DNA from 4 places in the Neobacillus sp. DZ-9 genome. Region 3 is predicted to be linked to each of the others. Evidence: riboswitches for the same ligand, from Rfam matches in the RefSeq annotation. Region 3 holds a riboswitch; each other region holds the start of a gene.
What was found. Region 3 has a riboswitch for thiamine pyrophosphate ahead of thiM (hydroxyethylthiazole kinase). Riboswitches for the same ligand answer to the same signal wherever they lie in the genome.
Positions count from the first base shown of each region.

Region 1: another riboswitch for thiamine pyrophosphate. It lies ahead of tenI (thiazole tautomerase TenI); the one in region 3 lies ahead of thiM (hydroxyethylthiazole kinase).
Region 2: another riboswitch for thiamine pyrophosphate. It lies ahead of thiT (energy-coupled thiamine transporter ThiT); the one in region 3 lies ahead of thiM (hydroxyethylthiazole kinase).
Region 4: another riboswitch for thiamine pyrophosphate. It lies ahead of thiC (phosphomethylpyrimidine synthase ThiC); the one in region 3 lies ahead of thiM (hydroxyethylthiazole kinase).

Region 1 is NZ_JCAIOL010000006.1:210,955-218,294, reverse strand. Features, by position in the region: gene fabG (3-oxoacyl-[acyl-carrier-protein] reductase) at 1-552, opposite strand, end outside; gene AC59HZ_RS18585 (hypothetical protein) at 1,005-1,400, shown strand; gene phbB (acetoacetyl-CoA reductase) at 1,438-2,181, shown strand; gene phaC (class III poly(R)-hydroxyalkanoic acid synthase subunit PhaC) at 2,258-3,346, shown strand; gene AC59HZ_RS18570 (DUF4145 domain-containing protein) at 3,601-4,290, shown strand; TPP riboswitch at 4,417-4,525, shown strand; gene tenI (thiazole tautomerase TenI) at 4,608-5,261, shown strand; gene thiO (glycine oxidase ThiO) at 5,263-6,393, shown strand; gene thiS (sulfur carrier protein ThiS) at 6,405-6,608, shown strand; gene AC59HZ_RS18550 (thiazole synthase) at 6,611-7,340, shown strand, end outside.
Region 2 is NZ_JCAIOL010000002.1:118,376-125,715, forward strand. Features, by position in the region: gene AC59HZ_RS04915 (GNAT family N-acetyltransferase) at 1-391, opposite strand, end outside; gene AC59HZ_RS04920 (histidine kinase N-terminal domain-containing protein) at 498-1,658, opposite strand; TPP riboswitch at 1,857-1,963, shown strand; gene thiT (energy-coupled thiamine transporter ThiT) at 2,037-2,621, shown strand; gene AC59HZ_RS04930 (helix-turn-helix transcriptional regulator) at 2,773-3,228, shown strand; gene AC59HZ_RS04935 (transglycosylase domain-containing protein) at 3,290-5,284, shown strand; gene sigY (RNA polymerase sigma factor SigY) at 5,423-5,980, shown strand; gene AC59HZ_RS04945 (YxlC family protein) at 5,934-6,281, shown strand; gene AC59HZ_RS04950 (sigma-Y antisigma factor component) at 6,278-6,514, shown strand; gene AC59HZ_RS04955 (YbjQ family protein) at 6,495-6,809, shown strand; gene AC59HZ_RS04960 (ABC transporter ATP-binding protein) at 7,212-7,340, shown strand, end outside.
Region 3 is NZ_JCAIOL010000003.1:205,645-212,984, reverse strand. Features, by position in the region: gene AC59HZ_RS09500 (agmatinase family protein) at 1-834, shown strand, start outside; gene AC59HZ_RS09495 (YheC/YheD family endospore coat-associated protein) at 1,042-2,370, opposite strand; gene AC59HZ_RS09490 (YciI family protein) at 2,564-2,857, opposite strand; gene AC59HZ_RS09485 (TatD family hydrolase) at 3,475-4,248, shown strand; gene AC59HZ_RS09480 (glutaredoxin family protein) at 4,264-4,509, shown strand; TPP riboswitch at 4,636-4,745, shown strand; gene thiM (hydroxyethylthiazole kinase) at 4,826-5,632, shown strand; gene thiD (bifunctional hydroxymethylpyrimidine kinase/phosphomethylpyrimidine kinase) at 5,647-6,456, shown strand; gene thiE (thiamine phosphate synthase) at 6,453-7,091, shown strand; gene thiW (energy coupling factor transporter S component ThiW) at 7,088-7,340, shown strand, end outside.
Region 4 is NZ_JCAIOL010000005.1:324,159-331,498, forward strand. Features, by position in the region: gene AC59HZ_RS16515 (MFS transporter) at 1-207, shown strand, start outside; gene AC59HZ_RS16520 (DUF475 domain-containing protein) at 358-1,083, shown strand; gene AC59HZ_RS16525 (hypothetical protein) at 1,148-1,894, opposite strand; gene AC59HZ_RS16530 (MFS transporter) at 2,014-3,015, shown strand; gene AC59HZ_RS16535 (transposase) at 2,965-3,129, opposite strand; gene AC59HZ_RS16540 (small acid-soluble spore protein H) at 3,205-3,384, opposite strand; TPP riboswitch at 3,550-3,663, shown strand; gene thiC (phosphomethylpyrimidine synthase ThiC) at 3,840-5,597, shown strand; gene AC59HZ_RS16550 (helix-turn-helix domain-containing protein) at 5,796-6,161, opposite strand; gene AC59HZ_RS16555 (asparaginase) at 6,346-7,340, shown strand, end outside.

The DNA.
Region 1 (7,340 bases), on a different contig from region 3:
GAATCCAGGTGCTACTGCATTGACTCTGATCCCTTTGGGTCCAAACTCCTTCCCCCAACTTTTTGTTAGTCCGATTACGCCGGCCTTTGTAGCAGCATAATTTGTTTGCCCAATGTTTCCATAGATACCGACAACTGAAGAAGCGTTAAGTATAACACCCGACCCTTGTTTTACCATGATGGGGGCTACAGCTTTTGTGCATTTAAAAACACCCGATAAGTTGACAGAAATAACTTTTTCCCAATCTGAATCCTCCATCTTTGTGAGAAATCCATCAAGGGTAATTCCGGCATTGTTAATTAAAATGTCAATTTTACCGTACTTTTGAATAATTAATCGCACCATTTCTTCAATCTGGGAGCTTTCTGTTACATTAACTTTATAGAAATTTACTTTTTCATCATTCAATTCTCCTAATGCTTCCTTGCCGGCAGATTCATCATAATCACATATAACAACACTCGCTCCTTCTTTTAGAAATTTTTTTGCCGTTTCTTTTCCAATTCCTTGTGCCCCGCCTGTAATTAAAACGACTTTTTCTATAAACCTCAAAATTTCCACCTCTTTTTCAATTTCTTTCAATCACCTAGAATTCATGAAGAGAAAAAAATGCAGTCAGAAATTTTGTCTATTTTGTGAACAATAACGACCACCAAAAAACATAGATTTGTCGACAATTGTTGAAAAAAGAAAAGACGGAATACCTGTGAATATGCAACTATTTTCCCAATAATATAATCGCGATTTGCTACAAATATTATTCATTAGATAACAAAATTAGAACAGAGGAAAATATATCGAAAGAAGAATCTACCTGTGAAACCATTGCCTTTATTGACTTTGCGGGATATTTAAAAAAATCCTATAGGTGTAATTTACATAGAAGGTAGAAAAATGTCGTAAAATGCAATAATATTTTTTGAATGTTTTTAATGTTTGTTCTTTAAATGTTTCAAGGATGATAGTACGATAAAAACGTCGGAAAAATTGCAAGGAGGAAAAAAATGAGCAGAGATTTTAACTTATTTGAAGTTTGGAAGGATCTTTATAATCAAACCAGTAATTTTTATGATGAAAAAATTATGGAGTCTTTTCCTTCCCAGGGTATAGGGCAAATTTTGGACATGAATCTACAATTTAAAAAATTGATGGATGAAACAACAGAAAAGTATTTAGAACTTGTTAATGTGCCATCTCGAAAGGACCTTTCGAACGTGTCCTCACAGATTGTTAATGTCGATGCAAAAGTTGATAGTTTAGAAGAATTACTCGAAGAGAAACTGGAAAACAACGAAAATCTGGTATCGTTTCAACACGAATTAACGGATTTAAAACGTGAAATGAAGAACTTGGATAAAAAACTTAATCAAATTATTTCTTTATTAAAAGCCACAGAATAATTCAAATACAAAAAAATAATATTTGGGGTGAGAAATAATGACAGATTTAAAGGGAAAAGTAGCTATTGTGACAGGTGGGAGCAGAGGAATTGGTTCAGCAATTTCCAAGGAACTGGCAAAAAATGGTGTGAAAGTCGTTCTTAATTATGTGACTCGTGAAGAGTTGGCTGAAAAAATGGTCGCGGATATATACGAAATCGGTGGCGAAGCATATGCAGTTCGTGCGGATGTTTCAAATTGTGAGGAAGCAGCCTATCTCGTACAACAAACAATCGATCATTTTGGACGATTAGATATTTTAATTAACAATGCAGGTATTACGAGGGATAGCACATTCAAAAAACTAAGTTCAGAGGATTGGAGAAGGGTAATTGATGTTAATTTAAATAGTGTTTACAACACAACATCTGCTTCCCTCCCGTACCTTCTTGAATCAGATGCAGGCCGCATCATCAACATTTCCTCGATAATAGGGCAAGCTGGAGGTTTTGGCCAGACCAACTATGCTGCAGCAAAAGCCGGCCTTATTGGCTACACAAAATCACTAGCTCTCGAACTAGCGAAAACGAATGTAACAGTTAATGCGATCTGCCCAGGATTTATCGGAACCGAAATGGTTCAAGCAATTCCTGAAAAAGTGCTTGCTGGAATTGTGGAAAAGGTACCACAAAAACGGTTAGGAAAACCGGAAGAAGTAGCACGCGGTGTTGCCTTTTTATGTAAAGATGGTGACTATATTACTGGTCAGCAGCTTAATATTAATGGCGGACTTTACATGTAATAGATATGTAGGTGGTTGTTGGATGGCTTAGTACATAGCAAAAAAAAATAACTAAACTAAGGAAGGAGTGTACAACATGAGTGTAAATGCCGAAAAAGAATGGGAAATGCTTTTGGATTTATTCCCTCAAGAGTACGGACAGCAAATAAAACGTGTCATCAAGGCAACCCAAGTGTTAACCATTGACGCTGAACCAGAAGTAGGGCCTACTCCGAAAGAAGTGGTTTGGACTAAAAATAAAACGAAACTATATCGTTATCTTTCCGAAAAACCGAAAAAGCATAAAATACCATTACTCTTGATTTATGCACTAATAAATAAACCATATGTATTGGATTTAACTGAGGGTGGAAGTCTAGTTGAATATTTAGTTAATAATGGGTTTGATGTCTATCTCCTTGAATGGGGGACCCCAGGCTACGAAGATCGAAATATGAAACTTGATGATTTTATTGTTGACTATATACCAAGAGCGGTTAAAAAAGTCTTAAAAACATCAAAGGCAGACGAATTGTCCATCCTTGGGTATTGCATGGGCGGTACGATGACGTCTATATTTGCAGCACTTTACCCTGAATTGCCGATTCGTAATCTAATTTTTATGACAAGTCCTTTTGATTTTGAGAATTCAGGCTCTTACGGGGCAATGCTGAATGAAAAATATTTTAATATTGATAAAGTAGTAGATACTCTAGGTGTGATTCCTCCTGAAATGATTGACTTTGGAAACAAATTGATTAAACCAATGGGAAACTTCTTTGGACCATTTGTAAGTCTTGTCGATCGTGCTGATAACGAGAAATTTGTAAAAAACTTTAAACTACTGCAAAAATGGTTAAACGATGGAATTCCATTTCCAGGTGAAGCATATCGCCAGTGGATAAGAGATTTTTATCAAAAAAACAAACTGATTAAAGGGGACCTGGTTGTCCGCGGTCGTAAAGTCCATCTGAACAATATCACTGCTAATGTACTAAACTTGGCAGGCCAATCTGATCTAATTGCCCAGCCGCATATGGTAGAAGCCTTGATGGACGCTATTTCTAGTAAAGATAAACAGTTTGAAAATTTACCTGTTGGTCATACGTCCATTACATTTGGCAGCCAAGCAACAAAAATAACTTACCCAACTATTGGTGACTGGCTTGGTGAACGTTCTAACTAATTATTTAACTATTAATAAGTACAATTATTTTTTTCTCTAGGTGAGTGTTTTTATGCACTCACTTTTTATATTATCTGATTCATTTTTGAAAAATGAATCCAGGAGAAAAACATATATGAAAGGAATTATTTAATTAGTTCTTGGAATGGAAATCCTAAAGGATGAAAAAACTATAGGAATGAAATCTAATTGGTGATGTAGTAAAAGGAGACACACTGGTAATAGGCATAAATGAAATTCGGGAGGTATAACGAATGAGAAGGATAAATCCAGGCTCCGTCATTTCTTACATAAAGTATGGGAATCTAAAGATACCAAAGAATATTCAGTACGAATGCCCGGAATGCAGAAAAACCACTGAATTTATGCTTAATGCAAACTACCAGAGCAGTAAGAATGGCATGGTAACTGAGAGTAGTTGTCCATTATGTAAAAAATCAGCAGTATTCGTCATTATGACTAAGGAAGTTATAGATGAACAAGGCGAAAATGCTGATACTTTTATTTATGACCTTCAAGCTTCCAAACATCCGGTAAATCAAATAGAAAGTCTACCCAATATACCCAAGGATCTGATCAGGGCCTACCGTTCAGCAATAAATGTTTATGAAGCTAGAGAAAATTCAGCTACTGCTGTTATGTCAAAACGTGTGATTGAAAGTATCCTAAAGCATTTTCTCGGGGATAAAAGTAAGGCTCAGCCTTTGTCTCAACAGCTTGAAATCCTGCCGAATCATGTGGATTTGGCAAAGCCTATTCAATCTCTTAGCCATTTATTGGCAACTGATGGTTCACTTCATCGGATGCTTGAATTGGAAACCGAAATGGATTACGAGACAACATCATTAATAATGGACTTATTAGAAAGCTTGATTGAGTATCTTTTTGTTTTGCCGGGGAAAATCGAAGTTACCAATAATAAGATAGCAAAGAAATTTAATTAGCAGAAAGCATAGTAAACTAAATAGAAGTTAAATGAAGGTTCCCTAGTATAAAAAAGTTATTTAACTTTTCTAACTGAAGTGTTAATATTATCTTTAAAGGTTAACATTACAAATTAATATTTTAAGCAATTCCGCTAGAGGTGCCTTTTTAAAGGGCTGAGATTGAAGTGTTACTTCGGGACTCTATGAACCTGATCTGGGTAATACCAGCGTAGGGAAGTGGAAAACTGGATATTTGAAGAATCATCGTTTCTATTCAAATTTTCGACCACTTCCTTAAACATTTGGAAGTGGTTTTTTGTTTTTCACTTTATTTCATAGATAAGCGGAATCTTCTCAAAGGGGGGAGATGTATTATCACTAGTTTTTATGGGAATGAGTTCCATATCATCTCCAATGGAAAAATGCCGATCGAGCAATTATGTGAAATTGTAATGGATATTCACCCATATGTAACCGCGATTCACTTACGAGAGAAACAAAGATCAGCTAGGGACCTTTTTCAAGCAGTTGAACTTTTAACAAAGAAAAACATACCCCTATCTAAGATCATTATTAACGATCGGGTCGATGTTGCCTTCGTAAAAAGGGTTAGGGGAGTTCAATTAGCCTTTCATAGCTTAGATGCAGACCTTGTAAAAGAAAATTTTCCCCAACTTATGTTAGGGAGTTCTATTCACTCCTACGAGGAAGGAGAAAAAGCAAAAGAGAAGGGTGCTGATTACCTCCTATACGGTCATGTTTTCCCTTCTCAATCAAAGCCAGGAATGAGACCCAAAGGACTAGAGGAATTATCTAGGATATCCCAACTGGACATTCCAGTTATTGCCATTGGCGGCATAACACCCGAAAATACGGGGCAGGTACTTCAGGCAGGAGCAAATGGGATTGCAGTCATGTCAGGAGTTTTAGAAGCGCCCGATCCATTATCCTCTGTAAAAACTTACATTCATGCATTAGAGGAGGGTTAAAGTGGAAAATTCATTTGATGTTGCCATAATTGGCGGGGGAATTAACGGGGCCTCCATTGCCTATCAATTATCAAAAATGGGAAGAAAAGCAATCATCATTGAGAAAGATCAATTGGCTTGCCAAGCGTCAAGTGCGGCAGCCGGAATGCTGGCAGCACAAGCGGAGATTGAACAAGACGGTCCTTTATTCCAGTTGGCTTTAAAAAGTCAGGCGATGTTTTCTGCCATTACAAGTGAGTTATATGAATATTCAGGAATCGATATTGAGTATGTGAATAAAGGGATGCTTAAAATTGCTGAAACCGAAGAAATAGCAAACGAAGTAAAAAAACAGGTCGCCTTTCAAAGGAAATGGGATCCAACGATTAAATGGCTGGATGCAAAGGAATTACAAGAAATGGAACCGTCACTTTCGCCAAATGTAGTCGGAGCGATGTATCTCCCTAACGATGGGCATGTGCAGCCAGCAAAGTTAACCGAAGCGTTTGCCAAAGCGGCTGTCTATTTTGGTGCGGAAATACGTGAAAACACGGAGGTCCTTTCGTTTATTTTTGAAAATGGACAGGTTAAAGGGGTTAAAACCACCAAAGGCATCATACATAGCGAGCAAGTGGTCGTAGCAACTGGGGCTTGGGCGGCGAAATTAATGCGTGAATCTGGGCTGGATATTAGTGTTTACCCTGTTAAAGGTGAATGCTTTTCGATAAGAACGGATAAACCGATCATCAACACGACGATTTTTTCCGATAAACGCTGTTATCTGGTCCCAAAACGAAATGGGGAAATTTATATTGGCGCGACCATGATTGAACATACCTTTGATAACAAGATAACGCCAGAAGGAATTACTACATTAATAGAAAGAGCCTCTCAACTAGTTCCTCAGATCAAGGAGGCAGCGTGGGAGCGGGTGTGGTCGGGAATTAGGCCGCAAACAGCCGATGGACTTCCTTACCTTGGTGAGCATCCCAACTGGAAAGGACTGTTTGTTGCCTCAGGGCATTTTCGAAATGGGATTTTATTAAGTCCGATTACAGGGAAACTAGTAGCTGATCTATTGGCAGGCAGATTGCTAGATGAAAGTCTTCTCTCAGCATTTCAATTAGAAAGACATAAAGTAACAGTGGGTTAGGGAGGGTAAACATGAAGGTATTATTGAATGGCGAGTTGGTCCAATTGCCAGAGCATGTCTTGTTTGTTTCAGATGTTCTCAAACAGTATGAAATCCATGATAAGGTCGTTGTCGTGGAGGTTAACAGTGAGATATTAACCAAGTTAGAACACCAAAGTACTAGATTAGCAGATAAAGATAAAATTGAAATAGTCCATTTTGTAGGAGGCGGTTGATTATGTTAAAAATCGGTTCATTATCCTTTCAATCTCGTTTGTTACTGGGAACGGGAAAGTATCCAAGCTTTGAAATCCAGAAGGAAGCCGTAGAGGTTTCCGAAGCAGAAATCCTTACGTTTGCGGTTAGACGTATGAATATTTTTGAATCAAGCCAGCCGAATTTTTTAGAACAGCTAGACACCAATAAATATACGCTTCTGCCTAATACTGCAGGTGCAAAAACCGCAGCGGAGGCTGTCCGGATTGCCAAATTAGCCAAAGCTTCAGGCCTATGCGATATGATTAAAGTGGAAGTGATCGGCTGTGATAAAACATTGCTCCCTGACCCGATTGAAACCTTAAAAGCCACAGAAGAATTAGTGAAGGAGGGATTTATTGTCCTCCCATATACCTCCGATGATGTGGTTTTAGCCAGGAAGCTTCAAGAAGCTGGTTGTCATGCTGTCATGCCAGGGGCATCACCAATCGGATCTGGTCAAGGAATCATCAATCCCGTTAACCTGAGCTTTATAATCGAAGAAGCGGTCGTTCCTGTGATTGTGGATGCAGGGATTGGCTCACCAGCGGATGCGGCTTTGGCAATGGAATTAGGAGCGGATGGGGTATTATTAAATACGGCTGTGTCAGCGGCCAAGGATCCGGTAAAAATGGCCAAAGCGATGAAACTAGCGATAGAAGCGGGACGATTAGGCTATGAAGCCGGTCGAATCGAGAAAAAGAGATATGCAA
Region 2 (7,340 bases), on a different contig from region 3:
TTTCTACTCGATTTAACCCCAATTGAAAAAAGGCATAGTTAAGTAATGCTTGAACAGCTCGGGTCATAACCCCATGACCTTCCGCATTTTTTGCAAGATAATAGCCAATGCTGGTCATGCTATTATGCCAATCTATTTGGTGTAAGCCAATCGAGCCGACTAGTTCTCCTTTATAAAGAATCCCGACATTAAATCCGGTACTTTCCGCGAATTGATTAAGCCAAACAGGAATAATCGTCTCGAATTGATAGGGAGAGGTCATGCTGTCCACCCAGGGCAGCCACTTCCGTAAATGATTACGATTGTTCTCAACTAGTTGAAAAAGCTTTGAGGCATGGTGCCTCTCGAACAATTGAAGCTCAATTTCATTATCAACTTTTAATGTAAACATTGAACTTTTCTCCTGCTTAAATTTTTTCCTATATCCTATGCAAGATAGAGGGAAGTCGGAAGAAATTTCCTAGATAAAAAAAATCCCGCCTTTTTATTAAGTGGGATTAGTTTCTATCATATATTAAATGTTCGGTTTCCAAATTTAATGCAATCGGTAAATGTATGGAGAAGGTGGTTTTATTCGGTGTAGAATTACAGGTTAATTTCCCCTTGTGTTTTTCAATAATTTCTTTACAAACGAATAGACCTAGACCAGTACCAAGTTTTTTCGTCGTAAAGAACGGTTCAAAAATTGTTTTTTGCAATTCAGTTGGAATTGCAGGACCATTATTTGAAATGGTAATAATAATGTGTTTGTTGTCTTCTAAAGTACTGTTAATTCCTATTGTTGGATGGGGATTCGCATGATGATTTAAAACATCAATTGCATTAAATATAATATTGATAAAAACCTGTCTAATTTCATCAGCATAACCGTGCAGCGTTATTTCCTCACACAACTCTTTGATTATTTTCACTTTGCCATCAAGTATGCTAGGGTAGAGAAAGTTCAAAACTTCGTCTATCAATTTATTTAGTTTAAAGTAATCCTTTTCCTTCCCAATCAATTCTTTCTTGGATAATAACAGAAACTGAGAGATTCTAAAATTTAACTGATCTAATTCACTTGAAATAATATCAAGATATCTCATATTCGGAAAATCAGCTTTAAGCAATTGGATAAATCCTTGAACAGATGTGAGCGGGTTTCTAAATTCATGAATAAAGCTGGATGTCATTTGCCCCAAAAGGGTTAGCCGATCCTGATGGGTTGAGTCGATGAACATAGTCTTTTCCTCTATGATTTTGTTTTTTGCTTCTGTATAATTGGAAACTGCATAGTATAAAAACTTGTCAAAACAGAAATTAATCCGATTGATCGATTCTTGCATTTCCCCCCATGATATCCCTGTTTTGCTTAAATAACTGTACATAATCGTTCTGCCAAGATTTACATTATAAACAAAATCCCCAATGTTAATATTGGCAATTACTCTTTCTTCCGATATTTCTTTTGCAATCTTTTCGATTACTAATAAAAGCTCCTCTTCGGTCAACTTATGCATATTTAAGATAACATGAAAAAGTGCTTTGGCATTTTCGCTTATTTTTTCTATATATGGGTCTTCTTTAGAAATAATATATGAATTCTCCCAATCAAGAAGCAATTGATCTTTATGTTTATCAAAGAAAGCAATTAAATCTGTTTGATCATTTTTAAACATATTGTCCCTCCCGAAACACATTACGCCTTACCATATAATTCGCTGATAATGACAAAAAACCCTCTTAAAAACATGTTAAAATTATTTTCTTAATATTTACATAGTCAATTTGTCACGAAAATCTCCTCTTGAAAATAGTTGGAATTTACCCTTGTATTCGATTTGAAATAGTAGTATATTCATAAAGAATTAATTGTATAGTTCCACAGGGGGAGCTGCAAATGGCGGCTGAGAGTGAACGGTTGAGTTCTGACCCTATGAACCTGTTAGTTAACACTAGCGTAGGGATGTGGTTTGCCAGATAGATTAGCAATGCAGACAATCCTTATGTCTTGCATTGCTTTTTTTTTGTTTACCAAAATGGAGGGAGAAATTAAAATGACTAAAAGAAGTAATACTTTATTTATTACCGAGGTTGCTGTTTTTACTGCACTCGCGTATTTATTGGATTATGTAGGAAATATTCTATCGTTTAAAATCTGGCCGCAAGGAGGCTCGGTTTCAATCGCAATGGTGCCGATTTTTCTAATGGCCTTCCGCTGGGGAGTTAAAGGCGGTCTTTTAACCGGATTTTTATTAGGATTATTACAGTTCATTCTTGGCTTTGCGCAAGTATTTACAATTATTCAAGGAATTATTGATTACTTTATAGCTTTTACAGTGGTAGGCTTTGCGGGCATTTTTGCACGTCAAATAAGCAAAATGCTTAATGAAGGGAAAAAAGGTAAATGGATTAGCTATGTATTATTTGGTGCTTTCATTGGAAGCTTGCTTCGTTATCTATGCCATTTCGTTTCAGGGTTCGTTTTCTTTGGAGAGTATGCTCCAAAGGGCCAGCCGGTTATGATTTATTCCCTGCTTTATAATGGGACATATATGCTTCCAAGTTTTGTAATCAGTGCCATCATTGTCATTCTTGTTATTGGAGCAATGCCAAAGAGAATGCTAGTACATGCAAAATAAGTTTTAACAAAAGAAAAGCCTTGCTGTTTATAATATTTAGTTCATTAAACTGTTATCAAAGAATTGATAGCAGTTTTTTTATGATAAAATTTGAATGATTCCAGGAACTTGTGTAAAATTACACCATAAGCAATTGAAGGAAGGGCTTAACATGACCAGAGATGAAATCATATTGAAAGTGTCTGAAAAGCTTCGCTTGATTCGGACTGAAGCAGGCTATACCCAGGATAGAATGGCTGAAATCATTGGTGTATCAAAGAAAACACTTGTTCAAATTGAAAAAGGAAGAGTCCTTGCTAACTGGTCAACAGTCGTTGCTATTTGTGCTCTTTTCCGGGAAACGGAAACAGTACAATTTTTATTTGGTAATGAGCCACTAGAGGTATTGGAAACGGTAGCTCGAGAAGGAATTGATTACCGCAAAACGAAAACATTGGGCGGCCGGATCTGGTGGAGAGCACTATCCAAGAAAAGCGGATTTATTCTCCAACAAAATATCCTCAGTAAACATTTTAGGATACTGGACGAAGGCAATTATCGGATTTTTAGCAGCTTTGATGAGAAGCTATCGAAACAGCGTTTTAAAGAGTTGACGAAAAGTGAATAATATCTAAACATAAGATAGGGTTCTCCTGTCTTTTTTTTTCTCTTCGAAATAGGAGGCAGCTATGAAAAATTTGAAAAAATGGCATGGAGTCCAAATCGTGGTATTAATCGGATTAGTAATTATTTTAGGCTTCTTTGGCGCAATTTATTTTTTTTCCAAGAATGCCAATATATCTGAACTTAAAAATGAACTACCCCAGCCAACGGTTTTTTATGATGTAAACGGGAAAATAGCGAGCAAGGTTTCGGCGAATAAAAATGAAGGGGTTCCAATTAAGGAAATCCCTGAATCAATGAAGAATGCCGTAATTGCCATCGAGGATCATCGATTTTATCAACATGGAGGTGTTGATTTAATTGGTACCTCAAGGGCGCTTTTCCGTGACCTGAAGGCAGGAGGGATGGTAGAAGGCGGCAGCACCATCACACAGCAATTGACGAAAAATACTATCCTAACATCCGAAAAAACGCTTAAAAGAAAAATGGAAGAGATCTTTTTAGCATTGGCGGTTGAGCGGGAATATTCGAAACAAGAAATTTTACAAATGTATTTAAACCAAATTTATTTTGGGAATGGGGCATATGGAATTAAGCAAGCGGCAGGAAAATATTTTGCCAAAGAGGTAAAGGCGCTTTCGATTAGTGAATCCGCTCTGCTTGCCGGTTTAATTAAGGCTCCGTCTGCCCTAAATCCATATGACCATATGCAAAAAGCAGTTAACAGGCGAAATCTTGTACTACTTCAAATGAAAAATCAAGGCTATATTACAAATGAACAATATGAAAAAGCCAAACAAGAAAAAGTGGTTTTAGATGATAAGGGCGGTGATCCGTTCCGCGGTAAATTCCCTTATTATGTCGATCAGGTATTAGACGAAGCAATTCATCAGTATGGGTTATCGCAAGATGATCTGCTTACTGGTGGCTATCAAATTTATACAGAGCTTGACCCCAATATGCAATCGGTAATGGAATCAGCCTATCAAAATAACAGTTTATTTCCAAGAGGAAAAGACCGTCTAGTTCAAAGCGGTGGGGTATTAGTAGACCCCAAAACAGGCGGAGTCAGAGCCCTTGCAGGAGGAAGGGGAGAACACACTTTTAGAGGCTACAACCGGGCGTCCCAATTAAAAGCACAGCCCGGTTCCTCATTTAAGCCATTAGCTGTCTATACCCCAGCGCTAGAAGAGGGTTGGAAAATCACGGATATGCTAATAGATGAACCGATGAAATTTAGAAATTATCAGCCTAGTAATTACGATCATCAATATATGGGAGAAGTCCCGATGTATGACGCGGTTAAGGAATCAAAAAATGTATCAGCGGTATGGCTTTTAAATGAAATCGGAATTGAAAAGGGGCTGGATTCAGTTAAACGATTCGGTATTTCCCTGGATAAAGCGGACCGGAATTTATCGGTTGCCCTTGGTGGCTTGCATAAAGGAGTCTCTCCCCTAAACATGGCAGAAGCTTTTTCTGTATTTCCGAATAATGGTGTCAAAGTGAAGGCGCATGTGATCAAAAAAATCAATGATGCAAATGGCAATGTGGTTGCTGAATGGAAACTCAAAAAGGAGAGAGTCACGACGAAAGCAGTGACGGATGATATGACAACAATGCTGCTCGGCGTTGTGGAAGAAGGTACAGGAAAAGCCGCCCAAATCCCTGGCCGCGAAACGGCAGGAAAAACAGGCTCCACCCAAGTACCGATCAAAGGAATTAATGGTCTGAAAGACCAGTGGTTTGTCGGTTATACACCACAGCTCGTGGGTGCTATCTGGGTCGGTTATGATAAAACAGATGTGGAACATTATATCACTCCCACCAGTAAAACAGGTTCTGCTGTTATATTTCGTGAAGTAATGTCGGCAGCATTAAAAAATAAACCAAAAATAAAATTTAATGTGACGCATATTTCCGCTTTGGAAGAAAAAAATCGATTTAATTTTCAAGAGGAATTTAATAATGAAATTCAAAAGTGGGAAGATAAATGGAACAAGCAAATAGACAAGTGGGAAAAGAAAGGAAAAAATAAGGGACATGGAAAAGGTGATTAAGGGCACGGAGCAATCCGTGTTTTTTTTTCCAATGTTTAATTATAAAATGAATTTAGAATGAACGAAAGTTAGTTTTGTTCGTCAAAAATAAAGAGAGAAAAAACAAGGAATATGGGGGAAGGAGAGGGTTAGTGCTAAATGGATGCATTAATAAAAAATGCTAAAAATGGGGATCATCTTGCGTTTGCCATGTTATTTAAAGAACATTATCCATTCCTTGTAAAATATTTAATGAAAATTACAATGAATCCCGATACAGCTGAAGAATTAGCTCAAGAGACAATGGCAAAATGTATTCAAAAGATTCACCTATATAATGGACAAAGCAAATTTTCTACATGGCTTGTTTCTATTGCGACAAATACATATATTGATCAGTGCCGAAAGAAAAAAAGAGAAAAGAACTGGCAGGGACAAGAGGAAATTTACCGAAAGCTGAAGTGGCATTTTGAAAGCAGAAATGAAGACTGGAACGACGCTCTGGAGGCACTCAGTAGACTGCCTGAGGACGTCCGTATTCCCATAATATTAAAGCATTATTATGGCTACTCCTACGAAGAAATAGGCGAATGGCTGAAAATATCTCCTGGAACGGTGAAATCAAGAGTTCATAATGGGATCAAATCAGTCAGAAAGGAGCTGAACCTAAGTGAAGAAACAGAAAGTCATCGTTTTGGACAGCGATCAACAAAATAATCAGGACATTTTAGCTGTTTCTGAGTTGCAAGAAGGTTTAAACAAAATGGAGCAATTCCCAGTCTATTCACCTGATCTACAATGGTTTAAACAAATGGTATTAGCGGAAAAACAGCGAATTAGGAAAAAACTCATTAGAGATTTGGCTTTATTTTTAATAGTAGCGATAATCATTTTGTGTGGGATTATGATTTCCTTATTTCAAATGCCTGCTGTTTTTATATTTCTACAGTTTGCCACGACCATTTTTATAGCATTTTATAGTGGGACACGTTTAATGGAGAAGGTGAATAGAGGATGAAGGGAGAGGATTCGTTTACCGTCATCATCTTAGTGGCTGCTATTTTGTTAGTACAAAGCATATATTTATTTTTAGATGCCCGTAAACATAATCATAATTATTGGCTTTGGGGTATTGTCGGCCTTATTCAAGCACCAATGCCTACATTATTTTATTTGATTTTTGTGAGAAAAATTTTTCGTAAAAAGAGAAGAAATGAGGGGAATCCAAATTATGATGATTGTTACGACTGATTACCTGCCAGGCAGGGAAATTAAAGAAGTGCTTGGTTTGGTCAAGGGAAGTACAGTCCAATCCAAGCACATTGGCAAGGACTTATTGGCTGGGCTAAAGACCATTGTAGGCGGAGAAATAAAGGAATATACCGATATGTTAAATGAAGCGAGACAAAAGGCGATTGAGAGGATGACAGAAGAAGCCAGGCAGTTAGGGGCAGATGCCATCATCGCCATGAGATTACAATCTAGTTCGGTCATGCAAGGGGCATCAGAATTAATCGCTTATGGAACAGCGGTAAAGGCAGAATAATTCTGAAAAATGGGAATTGACTTTCATAGCAACTGGTGATAATCTAACAAAGGAAGAAAAAATAGGAAATGGAGGGTTGCGCCATGATTAGAATTAGAAAAGTTAATTTTAAAACTAAATATTTAATTGCAACCTGTCCTGAAGAGAATTCTCTTTAATTCCTTTCTAACGTACATTTAAAAATTGACAAAACACAGGTTGCGTTCTTTATTGATGCGTAATGTGTGTTTTTTTGTCTCTTTTTTCCAGAGGCATACTGCACTTATACAGCGGTATGTCTCTTTTTTATTTTTACATGAACAGGGGGAGGAACATGTGATGTTACTAATTGTTGAGGTTAGACTTATTCATTTAGCTGAAGAGATAGAAGGCGGATAGTAAAACAAAAGGGGGAGGAACATCATGTTTTCGGTATTAAAAAAAATAAGCTGGTTTTTCAAAGAAAACTGGCAGAGATATGTTATTGCGGTAAGTTTATTAATTTTGGTAGGAATATTAGATGTGCTGCCGCCAAAATTGATTGGTATGGCG
Region 3 (7,340 bases):
CCTTTGTCTCGTTCATCGATTAGCGCATCTGGTGCTTCTGAATTTCCGGATGCTTTTAGGCGTGCTTGGAAAGGTTTTACCACTTACAATCTTGACGAGGATATTGACCTTGCGGAATTGAGCGCCTTGGATGTGGGGGACGTTCCTATGCATGTCACCGATATCCGCCGCTGTCATGAGAATATTATCGAGGCCTCTGAAGCTCTTCACAGTCATTTTATTAATTCGAAGGTTTGTGCCATTGGCGGCGACCATTCAATTACGGCAATGATGGTGAAAGGGCTCCATAAGGCGAAGCCTGGAGAGCGAATCGGAATTCTTCAATTTGATACTCATTTTGATTTACGTGATATGAGCGATAACGGCCCTTCAAACGGTACACCTATGCGGAACCTGATTGAAAGTGGTGTAGTCGAGGGCTCTAATATGTACAACATTGGCTTGCACGGGTTTTTTAATACAAAGGAATTAAAGCAATATGCGGATGAAAAGGGAGTTAACTATATTACCTTGAGCCGCGCTCGGAAGAAAAGCATCGAAGCGACCGTTCTTCAGTGTTTAGAAGAGCTTTCTGCGAAAGTAGATACAATTTATTTAACGGTTGATATGGATGTCCTTGATATCGCCTATGCTCCAGGGGTGCCGGCCTCAACGCCGGGGGGCATGACCACGGCAGAACTGCTGGAAGGAGTACTAGCAGCAGGCCGTCATCCAAAAGTAAAAGCCATGGACATCGTCTGTCTGGACCCACTAAAAGACACTCAAATTCAGCCAACCGTCAAACTAGGTACCCACGTATTTTTAACGTTTGCAACTGGGGTAATGCTAAGATAGGTGTCAGGCACCATAAAAAGACAAAACAAAGGAATTGTCCACCTTAGGTGGACAATTCCTTTGTTCATTTTTATTTTATTTTATTTTATTTTATTTTATTTTATTTTATTTTATTTTATTTTATTTTATTTTATTTTATTTTATTTTATTTTATTTTATTTTATTTAACATAATAATATTATGTCAACTAAAACCAAATCATCTAGTTTAATTAAACCCTGCAAGTTTCTTTGCATAGAGCATGTTGGTTTTGAGGATTTCGTAGTAGAGGTCGGGGAAACCGGCAACGAGTGCAATTTCATGGGAAGGGTTGCGATGTTGGACGTCAAGGATCCAAATATCTTCATTCTCATCAATCTTTACATCTACACTAGCATTGGCAAAGTGAACTCCTTTTTCTTCTATTACTTTAACCGCTTCTATCGATTTATCAGTTATTTCCTTCACCAACATGGCCGTTTTCACTTCATTAAGATCCCAGACTTCTTTCAAAGTATCTTTTCCCAATTCAACATACGGATATATATTGCTTAATATAGTGCCCGGTTTTCCTTGTCGTGCAAACATGTTCATGACTTGCCATGTGCCCTTTGAATTCTTGATAACAATCACGCGAAAGTCAATGGTCCGGTCATGGGTAGTTTGCAGTTCAATCGATTGTTGGATCATATAGTCTCCTGCTTTAAAATATTTAGCAAACAATTCATAGGCTTGGTTTTTTTCAGAGAATTTTACTTTCTTAGTTTCTCCCTTTTGAGGATTCGTGACGATGATGTAGCTATTTTCCTTTGATATTTTGTAAATATAGGAATCTCTTGAGGTGCTGATAGATTTAACCATCACTTTAGAGTGTTTCTGTAAAAAAGTGTATAGTTCTTCAGGAGATTCATACAAAATGGAATGTGGCAGATAATCCTTCACATTATAGGAGGACTCTAAAATCTTATGAATACTCCATTTACTATATTGAAAATCATTAAAAATCGCATCACCGATAACAGATTGAAAATGCTTAATCCATTTAGAGGTTGCCTTCTTCGTCAGAACAAAAATAGAGGAAGGGTAGGGAAATGTCCCTTTTTCCCATTGTTTCGATTTGGGATCATAAAGATAACCTTTTACTGTATGATTTTCTTTATTTACACCTTCAATTGAAAAAACAAGAACAGCACCTTTGATTTCTCTGTAATAGATTAAATAATCCAATAGGTCCTCTAGTTGACTAGTGATAGAATTAACCGAATTTCCGGCTAGTAACCCGATAAAGGGACCGAAGTGAATTTCGTCGTCTTTCAGAAGGATTTCATAGTGGCAGTTAAGAGGAATGTTTAATTGATCAAGAATATCGGATGAAATGCCAATCTCATTTTCCTGAAGGTTATGGGATGTATAAACAGGTGCCCGAAGCGATTGACTGCCGAAGTAAAAAATCCTTTCAGTCCAGCGGGTAATACCGATAAATTTGGCAACCTCCGGGTGCAGTCTTACTACCCCTTCACTATCCTGATCCCGCCTTAAGCGAAAAAAACTTTCCATTGTTTACCCCCTAACATAAATGTGGATAAGTTATTGTATGATTACTTTATTAATATTGTTTTGATTTGAATAAAAAATGGGGGGACAAAGGGTTAAATTGGTCTAATGTTTATGAAAGTTAAAGATAAAATCACTGCCTTATCACAAAAAAGCAGGTGTCGAATGACGCCCGCAATGTGATGATGACATATTTTTATTTCCCTTGGATGAGAGAAACTCTATATTTATGTAATTCTGAACTCATAACTCCGTTTGAAACAGCAGGGTCATTATTCATTACTGTCTCCGCATTTTCCCATGATTCTGATTTAAACACGCAAATTCCAAACGCTCCATCTAAACAAGGTCCTGCCAAAATTAATTTTTCTTCGGCTAACAGTTGTTTAAGATACTCGAAATGATCTGCCATGACTTTTGCCTCTTCATTTGTCATTGATTCAATAAAATCTGAGCGATTCGGCCTAATAAGATAGACAAACTCTTCCAAATAAATTTCCCCTTTGTTTTTTGCAAAAATATTTAAACAGATTTAATTTTATTTTTCATTTTTCTATTTTTGGTTATTCGCCTAATGACATAAATTCCAGCGATTAATGCAAGTAAATTTAAAGAATCACCAAAATTGATAGTAAGACTAAAATGATTGTTAACCCTTACATCAGTCTTATTATTGTTATTCGTACTAGAATGCGATTTCGACTCCTTCAACTCATTTCCCACCAGCACCACCCCCATACTATTAATATATTATATTTCTTTATACAAATCATTCCAATTATTTATCATGGTGTCAGGCACCATAGAAAGACAACCCCCCCTTGAATGTCCACCTCAAGTGGACATTCAAGGGGGGGTTGTCTGTTTTTTGAGAACAAGTGCGAAAAAAGTCGAAAAAATGAAGAGCTTAAATTATTTCCTGTTTTCATGTTTTTTTAGGATAAGGAATGGTAAAATGGCTTTATTATAGGCTCTAATGAAAATTAACTGTCGAGGAAATATTCTTTTATTCCTTGGGAAAGCGCAAGAACAGACATTTCTCGAATTTATTTGTCGTATGAAAGCGCTTTAATTGTTGATGTTAAGGGGATGTGTTAGTTGTTTAAAATGATTGATACCCATATTCATCTTGACCAATACAATGATGATGAAATGAAGCATATAATTAATAGTTCTCCTCTGATAGATAGAATGATCTCTGTTTCATTTGATCTTGATTCGTGTACCAGAAACCTTGAATTAAGCCGAAGATATCAAAAAGTGAAGGCTGCTTTTGGTTTCCACCCTGAGCAAACCTTGCCTAGTAAAGAGTACATAAGTGAATTACTAAAGTGGATAGATCAGCACCGTGGTGACATGATTGCTATCGGAGAGGTTGGACTTCCTTATTATTTAAGGCAACAGAATAAGGTTTCTGCAGACCAATATGAACAATACCATAATATACTGGAGAATTTTATCCAAAGTGCGGTCATATGGGATAAACCAATTGTCCTTCATGCGGTCCATGAGGATGCACCGATTGTTTGTGACCTTTTGGAAAAGTACTCTATTAAAAAGGCACATTTTCACTGGTTTAAGGGAGATCTGAAAACCATAATGAGAATGATAGAGAATGGTTATTTTATTTCTATTACTCCTGATATTATTTATAAAGAAAAAATTAGGAACTTAGTTCAAATGTATCCCTTGGACCAGATGATGATTGAAACAGATGGTCCATGGCCGTTTGAAGGTCCTTTTTCAGGGAAAATAACCCATCCGAATATGATGATTGAAACAATACGGGAAATTTCAAAAATAAAAAAATTGTCATTGGAAGAAGTTTCTGATACATTATGGCGAAACACCATATCATTTTATGGGCTAGAGAATCGATAAAAGAAGGGGAAAACAATGATGAGCAAGCAAGTGATAGTCTATACGACAAACGACTGCATTGAATGTACAATGGTTAAAAAAGTACTCACAGAAGAAGGGATCCCTTTTGAAAGCAGGAACGTTTCGGGAAACCCTGAATATCAAAGGGAAGTGGAAGGGTACGGATTTTTAGGGGTGCCAGTAACAGTAGTTGGTAATCGGGTAGTTAAAGGATTTACAAATGAATTAAAGGAGCTAATAGAGCTGGCGAAAAAAGAATAAAACCATTTAGCAAATTATATTTATCATAATAATATTATGTAAACTTGATTGAATAATTTTTTTAAGTAATTAAATCTTTACTTATAAGTTTAATAGGAGTATTATTGATTTAAATTTAATACGTTAAGTATCTACTAGGGGTGCCCATAATGCGGGCTGAGAGAAAACTGCAACGTTTTTAACCCTTTGGACCTGATCTGGATAATACCAGCGTAGGAAAGTAGTCGAGAATTGTCATTGCGCTTACTTGCTTATAAACCAGGTCCATATATGGATCTGGTTTTTTTATTTTAAAAAAAGAAAAGAGGAAAATCTAATGGAAAAAAACAGTTTGTATGAAACATTACAAAAAGTAAGAGAAGTGAATCCGCTTGTACATAATATCACAAATGTAGTTGTAACGAATTTTACAGCAAATGGGTTATTGGCACTTGGCGCATCACCGGTTATGGCTTATGCGGAGGAAGAAGTTGCCGATATGGCCAAAATCGCAAGTGCGCTCGTTTTAAATATTGGTACCTTAAACTCTCAAAACGTCAATTCTATGATTCTTGCAGGAAAATCTGCGAATCAACACAATGTCCCGGTCATTTTTGACCCAGTTGGTGCCGGAGCAACAAGCTATCGGACAGAAACAGCCCAAAGAATCATGAAGGAAGTCAAAGTCGCAATCATTAGAGGCAATGCGGCAGAAATCGCAAATGTCGTTGGTGAAAAGTGGGAAATCAAGGGCGTTGACGCTGGTAATACCGAGGGAAATGTGATTGATCTTGCGATTACAGCTGCCCAGAAAATGAATTGCTTAGTTGTCATAACTGGAAAAGAAGATATCGTCAGCGATGGCAAAACTACATATGCCATTACTAATGGTCATCCAATCTTAACAAAAGTGACCGGAACAGGATGCTTATTGACCTCTGTAATCGGTGCTTTTGCAGGTGTCGAAAAAGATCTAATAAAGGCTTCCGTTGCTGCGTTAACTTTTTATGGAATTGCAGCAGAAAAGGCAGCACAAAAAACAATTGAACAAGGACCAGGCAGTTTCCAAATCGAATTTTTAAACCAATTGTCAATTGTTTCAACTGATGATATCAAGGAGCACAGCGCAATCAGACTGGTTTAAGGGAGGTAAATAAAATGATAAAAGCATTAACGATTGCAGGATCGGATAGCGGCGGCGGAGCGGGTATCCAGGCAGATCTTAAAACTTTTCAGGAATTGCAGGTTTTTGGGATGTCAGCATTGACCGCAGTTACCGCGCAAAATACACTCGGTGTTCACGGAGTGTATCCGATGTCAGTAGAAGCCGTAGTAAAACAAATGCAAGCAATTGGTGATGATATGGGAACGGATGCCGTGAAAACCGGAATGCTGTTTAATGCAGAGATTATCGAGGCCGTTGCTGAAAATATAAGAAAATATAAATGGGAAAATCTTGTGGTGGACCCCGTCATGATTGCTAAGGGCGGCGCTTCCTTACTGCTGTCAGAAGCCATTGTTGCCATGAAAACATATTTATTGCCACTTGCAAAGGTCATTACACCGAACATACCGGAAGCAGAGGTTCTTACTGGCATGTCGATTCAAACGGCCAAAGATAAGGAGGAAGCTGCTAAGAGATTATTAGAATTTGGCGTTCAAAACGTTATCATCAAAGGCGGCCATGATGAGGATGAATCTCTATCCATCGATTTATTGTTTGACGGGACAGAATTCTACACTTTTTCCAAGGATCGAATTCAAACGAAAAACACTCACGGAACTGGATGTACTTTTTCAGCAGCGATCACGGCTGAACTTGCAAAAGGCAAGTCTTTATATGAGGCAGTCGCATTAGCCAAGGATTTTATTCATGATGCGATCCAATTAGATTTGGAGATTGGCAAAGGCCATGGTCCAACCAACCATTGGGGATATCGAGTAAGGAATGAGGGCTTAATCTTATGAAAAACTTACGAGACTACCTAAAAGTCTATTTTATCATGGGCAGCCCCAACTGCCTGAAGGACCCGGCAGAGGTTTTAAAAGAAGCCATCGCTGGTGGTATTACCCTGTTTCAATTTCGTGAAAAAGGAGAAGTCGCTTTAACCGGAGAGGATAAATTTACTCTCGCCAGAGAACTACAGAGCATTTGCAGAGAGCATCACATCCCGTTCATCGTCAATGACGATATCGAGCTAGCACTCTCGATTGATGCAGACGGTGTCCATATCGGCCAAGAGGATGAGTCTGTGAAAACGGTTAGAAAAAAAATTGGCGATAAACTCCTCGGTGTGTCTGTCCATTCCACAGAGGAAGCGATGACTGCGATAAGAGAAGGCGCAGATTATTTCGGTATTGGTCCCGTTTTTTCGACTAAAACAAAAGCGGATGCCAAGCCGTCCCGAGGTACAGAACTTATAGAGACACTTAGAAAGAATGGATACCAAACCCCTATTGTCGGCATTGGCGGAATTACGGCGGAAAATGCCCGATCTGTGGTGGAGGCCGGGGCAGATGGTGTTTCCGTTATTACGGCAATCAGTCATGCAAAGTCACCTTTAGAAGCTGCCAAGAAATTAAAAGGTGCGGTGATAGGATGAAAAGAACCCATAAACTTACATTAACGGCAATGATGATTGCGATAGGGACGATTTCTAGTAGTTTAGTATCGATTCCGATTGGATTTACCAAGGTCTTTCCTGTTCAGCACTTTTTAAATGTATTATCGGCAGTATTATTAGGACCTTATTACGCAGTGGCCCAGGCTTTTTGTGTATCCCTATTAAGAAACTTAATGGGAACCGGATCCGTATTTGCTTTCCCTGGCAGCATGGTCGGGGCATTGCTGG
Region 4 (7,340 bases), on a different contig from region 3:
GGAAGAGCGTTTGGTTTAAACCAAACGGCTACCCAAATTGGCGGGATGACAGGACCGTTGATCGGCGGATTACTGGGGGGCATTTTCCCTGTACAAAGTGTATTTATGTTAACGGGCATTTTATTATTAGTTGCGATGGTAATGGCTTATTGGAATAGCAATGAGTTGAATAGCAGCCTGAAAAGAAAGGCTGTATCAAGTAAATAGTACATTGTTTATCCAAAAAAACCCCTGGGTCCAATTTGAGGACCCGGGGATTTTTTTTGGTTCATATAATCAATGGGTGTACATACATTTAAAATAATAAGTCCATATTTTTTTGTAACTAAACTAGACATAAAGGAGAAGGACAAGCAGATGGGTTTCTTACATGAAATATTTAATAGTTATGATACCTTTTTATCACTAGACGCATTAAGATCAGTCTTTTCTAATCCAGCAAGCTGGGGGATTATCGGAACACTAATCATTTTGGAGGGGCTGCTTTCTGCCGATAACGCCTTAGTCTTAGCCGTTATGGTGAAGCATCTTCCAAAACATCAGCGAAAGAAAGCCCTATTCTATGGAATCTTTGGTGCTTATTTTTTTCGTGTTATCGCGATAGGGTTAGGGGTTTCCTTAATCAATATTGCTTGGATCAAAATTGTCTGCGGTCATTATCTCCTTTGGATGGTTTTTCAAAATTTTATTAAGAAAAATGAAGAAGAAGGCGAAATCCAAGGCAAAAGAATGGGCTTTTGGAGAACTGTGATAACCGTTGAGCTTATGGACATTGCCTTTAGCTTTGACAGCATAATTGCGGCATTCGGCGTCTCGAATCAAGTTTGGGTACTACTATTAGGCGGGATGTTAGGAATTTTAATGATGCGCGGTGTCGCTCAATTATTCCTAACCTTAATTGAAAAAGTCCCGGAATTGGAAACGACAGCCTTTATTTTAATAGCCATCATTGCCATTAAAATGATGGCTGCAGCCTTCGGATTTCATCTCGATGAATTAATTTTCTTTAGTATTTTAATAGCTGTATTCATGGGAACCTTTATCGTTCATTTTTTCCGTGGCAATTCAGAAAGAACGATCTAATTTCAAAAATGGAGCAGGGTGGCTAGTACCCTGCTTATATTTGTTAATTTATTGGTAATAGTTGTTACTCCTTCTTAGTGACTTTTCGTAAATACTTCTCCATTGAGGACAGTAATTCAGATAAAGATACATCATCATCTTCATTATTCGCTCTTTCCATAATAACCTCGTCTGTTAAAGGTTCCTCTTGAATATACTGTACACGTTGACGTGATTTCTTCCTATCGGAATCTGATTTTGATGATTGTCTTTCGGCTTCTTTATCAGAGCGAGATACGCTTTGTTTCTCTGATTTGGAGGATCGGGAAACCTCTTGTTTGTTTGATTGCTTCGATTGCTTCGATTGATTTGAAGCCTGGTTATTCGATTGTTCATTTTGGGCATTTTCAATTTTAAGGCCATAGCTAATATTTTGGATATGGAACATCGAAAGGCGGACAATTTCCTCTTTGTTAATTAAAGACACGTAATCTGGATGGATATCACTTAAAACACCTTCAATCTTCTCCGGGCCTCCGCGATTAATACTGACCCATTGAAATTTCAATGATTCCATTAAGCTATAGAAATTATCTGCTTGTTTATATTGAATATCATTTGGGACCACGATGTTAAATTCCATTTGGCCCTTCATGTTATCGGTAAAGCTCTTTATATGTTGAGTATTATAATAGACGAGTCCGTCGTCTTCCGTGAATAGGGCTAGATGATCTTCACTGGCATCCATTAACTTCCCAATTCTGGATTCAGAGCCGCCCCGATTGACCTTTATGACTTTCCCAATAAAGTATTTCATTATGTCTTTATGCATAATAAGTTTTCCCCCTGTAAATTTAATGAATTATATTAACACTGCATCTATATGTGTCACGGGATGACGTTGTCCTAATAAATTAGCCTTTTTTTTTAAGATTAAGAGAAAATAGGCAAATGATAGAGTATGATACAAGGCCAGAACCCAGAGGGATGAGCAGTGTGTGTGCTTGTATCCTATTTATTTTAGCTGTGATCGCATTTATGGGGCAGTTAAACATGAGCGTCCTTTTTATGATCATGTTTGTTATGGGCATGATGGATAGTTTCTTTCCGCCAGCCTATTCAGCTGTAAGAGCAAAGGTTTTTACAGAGGATATTCGTAACGCCGCCAATTCTTTAACTCAAGTCAGTATGCAGGTGTTAAGAATATCAGGTCCGATTATAGGAGGATTGATTTTAGCTTCCTTATCTTCAGGTTGGGGAATTGGGATTGATGCCCTTACTTACATTATTTCATTGATCTTTTTATTTAGCCTTCGAACGTTATCCTTTCAAAAAACAAAAGAAATACAGAGGGAGAAAAATTCAATCAAACAGGATTTTTTGGAAGGGATTGTGGTCCTTAAAGAAAAGCCCTGGTTATGGATTACGATTCTAGCATTCTCCTTAATAAATATTTTTTCAGGCGGCATCATTAGGGTGTTAATACCATGGCTTGTGAATATTTATTATGAGTTTGAACCAGTTGTATTTGGGCTTGTTCTTTCTTCGTCCGGGGCAGGGGCTATTTTGTGCGGAATCATTTTTGGTTTAAGAAAAGAATGGAAAAAAAGAGGCTTGCTTGCTTATGGGGGCGTTGCATTAAGTGGAGCAGCATTGTTAATGATGCCATTTATCTCGAGTGTTCCGGTATTAATGTTGTGTATGTTTATGGAAGGTGCCGGAATTATGTTATTTGGATTGATTTGGGAAACGAGTCTTCAAGAACTTGTCCCAGAAGAAAAATTTGGAAGAGTTGAACGCTTAGATATGTTAGGTTCATTTGCTCTTTTACCTATAGGATATCTGATAACTGGCTGGTTAGCAGAAGGAGTGGGAGAAATTTTCACATTTATTCTTAGGGCATCAGCACCACCCTCCAGCAGCGTTTTCTTCCATGCAGCTATCATAGGTTAAAATCGGGGTACTGTCTTTCATTCCATGCTTCTTTGCCAATTGTTTATAGCTCAATTTTCCCTCTTGATATTCTTTTACAAGTTTTAATTTAAATTGTTCACTATATTTAGCCATAAAAATACACCCCAAAAGTTAAATTTCTCTCTAACTTTTGGGGTGCAGTACAACGGTTTACTGCTTTTCGTTTCATCATTGTTCTACTAGGTTTGTAACAGAAACACTTTGTTTATTGTTTGGTTCCTCCAGTGGATGAATGGTTGCTTTTCCGCTTTGTTGATCTACATGCTCAATATAAATACGAGTACCGTTATAGGTCACGTTTTCCATTTGTGGTGAATTACATATTTCCTGTGCGCGTTGTGCGTCCATCATGCGTAACCTCCTTTCGTTTTTTACTACAAGAGTATTTGTAATAATCTAAGGGTTTATTCATATGAATGGAATAATTTATTGGTTGAGTAATGTAAAAAGCTTTATTAATAGTTAAAATTATGTTATTTATTATATGTAAGTTATATAACAATATATTGTTGTTTGCTCTACTAGGGGGGTCCGATAGCTCGGACTGAGAGAAGGATGCATAAAATCTTTTGACCCTTTGAACCTGATCTGGATCATACCAGCGTAGGGAAGTAGTTTTGAAGGTGTCATTTTCGTTTTTCTATTATGCGCCGCTACTTTTTGACGATTAATCAGGTTCTGTTTGCCAACAGAGCCTTTTTTTATTGTCATCTATTTATATGTCTGTCTATGGACTTAACATGTAATGGACTATGCTGTAACTTCTAGATTGCAAAATCTATCATTTTTAGGAGGAAGTTACAATGCAAAAGGGAGTAAACGTAAACATCGAATTACAATCACCATTTACAGGAAGCAGAAAAGTTTATCTTGAAGGATCAAGACCTGACATTAAAGTCCCGATGAGAGAAATTCAGTTGGCACGAACGGTTACAACTTATGGTGAAGAAGAAAATGCACCTGTTCGAGTTTATGATACTAGTGGGCCATATACAGACCCGAACCATCAAATTGATATCAGGAAAGGGCTTCAGGCACTTCACAAAAAATGGATTTATGAACGTAATGATGTTGAAAACTATGCAGGAAGAGAAATAATGCCAATAGATAATGGCTTCCGTGATGCAGACGAGCGAGCCAATCTTGAATGGTTTCCTAACATAAACAAATCACCTTTGCGTGCCAAAAAAGGCCATAATGTTACCCAAATGCATTATGCGAAAAAAGGGATCATCACTCCTGAGATGGAATTTATCGCGATTCGTGAAAATGTAGAGCCTGCATTTGTCAGGGATGAAGTTGCCCGCGGGAGAGCGATTATTCCAGCTAATATCAACCACCCTGAAAGTGAACCGATGATTATTGGACGAAATTTCCATGTGAAAATCAATGCCAATATTGGAAATTCTGCTGTTTCTTCCTCAATTGAAGAAGAGGTTGAAAAAATGACGTGGGCTGCTCGATGGGGAGCTGATACAATCATGGATTTATCTACTGGAAAAAATATACATACAACAAGAGAGTGGATTATCCGCAATACCCCAATCCCAGTGGGAACGGTGCCGATTTATCAAGCCCTTGAAAAGGTGAATGGAATTGCTGAAAATCTAACCTGGGAAGTTTATCGCGATACGTTGATTGAACAAGCAGAACAAGGGGTCGATTATTTTACGATTCATGCTGGTGTGTTGTTACGTTTTATCCCTTTGACAGCGAAACGGACGACAGGAATTGTATCCCGTGGAGGTTCGATTATGGCGCAGTGGTGTCTGGCCCATCATCAGGAAAATTTTCTTTACACCCATTTTGAAGAAATTTGTGAAATTTTAAAGCAGTATGATATTTCGGTTTCATTGGGAGATGGACTTCGCCCTGGCAGCATTGCCGATGCCAATGATGAAGCGCAATTTGCAGAGCTTGAAGCTTTAGGGGAATTGACGGAAATTGCCTGGAAGCATGATGTCCAGGTCATGATTGAAGGCCCTGGACATGTTCCAATGCATTTGATTAAGGAGAATGTGGAAAAGCAAATGGAAATTTGTAAAGAAGCTCCTTTTTATACTCTTGGGCCCTTAACAACCGATATTGCACCTGGATACGACCATATTACTTCTGCCATTGGCGCCGCGATGATTGGCTGGTTTGGAACGGCCATGCTTTGCTATGTAACACCAAAGGAACATCTTGGCTTACCCAATAAGAATGATGTTCGTGATGGCGTTATTGCTTATAAAATTGCAGCCCATGCTGCTGATCTGGCCAAAGGTCATCCAGGTGCGCAATTGAGAGACAATGCCTTATCGAAAGCCCGTTTCGAATTCAGATGGGAGGACCAATTCAACCTTTCATTGGATCCTGAACGTGCAAGAGAATACCATGATGAAACGCTCCCTGCTGAAGGGGCCAAAACAGCTCATTTTTGTTCCATGTGTGGTCCAAAGTTCTGTTCGATGAAAATTTCCCATGATATTCGAGGTATGGCAAAGAAAGATGAAAGGAATGAAGGTATGAAGAAAAAAGCGGAGGAGTTTCTCATCAATGGGTCAAAAATATACCGATAATACTTCTTCCTATGAAGTAAAAAATTTATTAGAGGAAATTGATGATTTATACCAAAAAATTCATTTTTTAAAAAGTAGAATAGACTCCATTCAATGCCGATGTAGGCATATTTTTTGGGAAACCCCTGGAATGAGAAAATGTCAGAAGTGTGGGTTCGCTGAAAGCACCTATTATTAATGGTGTAAGAAACAAAAGGCTCAACATTTACATGTTGGGCCTTTTTCTAATTTTAATTCTCTTTTTGAACGTATAAAGGCGATAAAGTCGATTTTTTCGTCTGCCGTTAATGGTTCCCCATCTATCAAAAGAGAAGGAGATAGGGGAAGTATGGCAGTTGTGATTTCAACTGTTGTCTGCATCCGATGCAACTCATCTGTTCTCCTTAACAAATAATCAACAGACGTATCAAATAATTCCGCTATTTGTGTGAGTGAAAGTAAGGAAGGTTCCCGGTATCCTGACTCATATCCAGCATAAGTGCTTTTAGCGATTCCTAATTGATCAGCGGTTTCCTGCAGCGACCATTTTCGTTCCTTTCTTAATTCGGATAAACGATCCAGCATTCGTCTCCAACTCCATTTTCTTAATATTGTTCACATTATAGCATAGAATGATAGACTCGAATAGAAAAATGTACGCGTTTCGAGTACAAACTATTGATTTATCCTATTTAAGTTCTATAATGAAAAGTATAGATACGCAATACGCGAATAATCACTATTTTTTCACTCAATGGAGCTGATACATTTGAAGAAAATTTTATTGCTAGCCACCGGAGGAACCATTGCATCCGTAGAAGGAAATGAAGGACTCGTTCCAGGTCTATCCGCTGAGGAATTGCTTCATTATTGCACAATTACTTCCTATGATATTAAAATTGATAGTGAAATCTTAATGAATATTGATAGCACCAATATGCAGCCAGAGCATTGGGTGGAAATGGCCCAAGCTATCCATGATCAGTATCAAGAATATGACGGTTTTGTCATTACGCATGGAACTGATACGTTAGCCTATACATCTGCTGCGCTATCTTATATGCTCCAAGGACTTGATAAGCCAGTTGTTTTAACAGGTTCACAAGTTCCAATCAGCTTCAAAAAAACAGATGCGAAAAAAAATGTCGCCGACGCCATCCGGTTTGCCTGTGAAACAATTGGAGGAGTCTTTATCGTTTTTGACGGCAGAGTCATTCTCGGAACAAGAGCAGTTAAAATGAGAACAAAAAGCTATGATGCTTTTGAAAGTGTGAATCACCCCTATGTTGCATTTGTGAATGACCAGGAAGTGAAATATCAGTGGAAAGCAGCACCTGCCAAGGACAAGCTTTCAATAAACACTCGTTTATGCACCGACGTATTTCTAATGAAATTATATCCCGGAACAAAACCAGAGATTTTTGATAGTTTAAAAGGATTATATAAAGGGATCATAATAGAAAGTTTTGGTAACGGAGGATTACCGTTTGAAGGACGGAACCTTCTTACAAAAATCCAAGAGCTGACCAGTGCGGGTGTTGCGGTCGTCATTACGACCCAATGCCTTGAAGAAGGGGAAGATTTGCTCCTCTATGAAGTCGGCCGGAAGGTAGCGCAGCATAACGTTATTTTATCAGGGGATATGAACACAGAAGCAATTGTCGCAAAACTCATGTGGGCTCTTGGACAATCGGATGGTTTAGATGAGGTAAAGAAAATCATTGAGACACCTCTAGCAGGGGATTTAACAATCAATTCTGATAA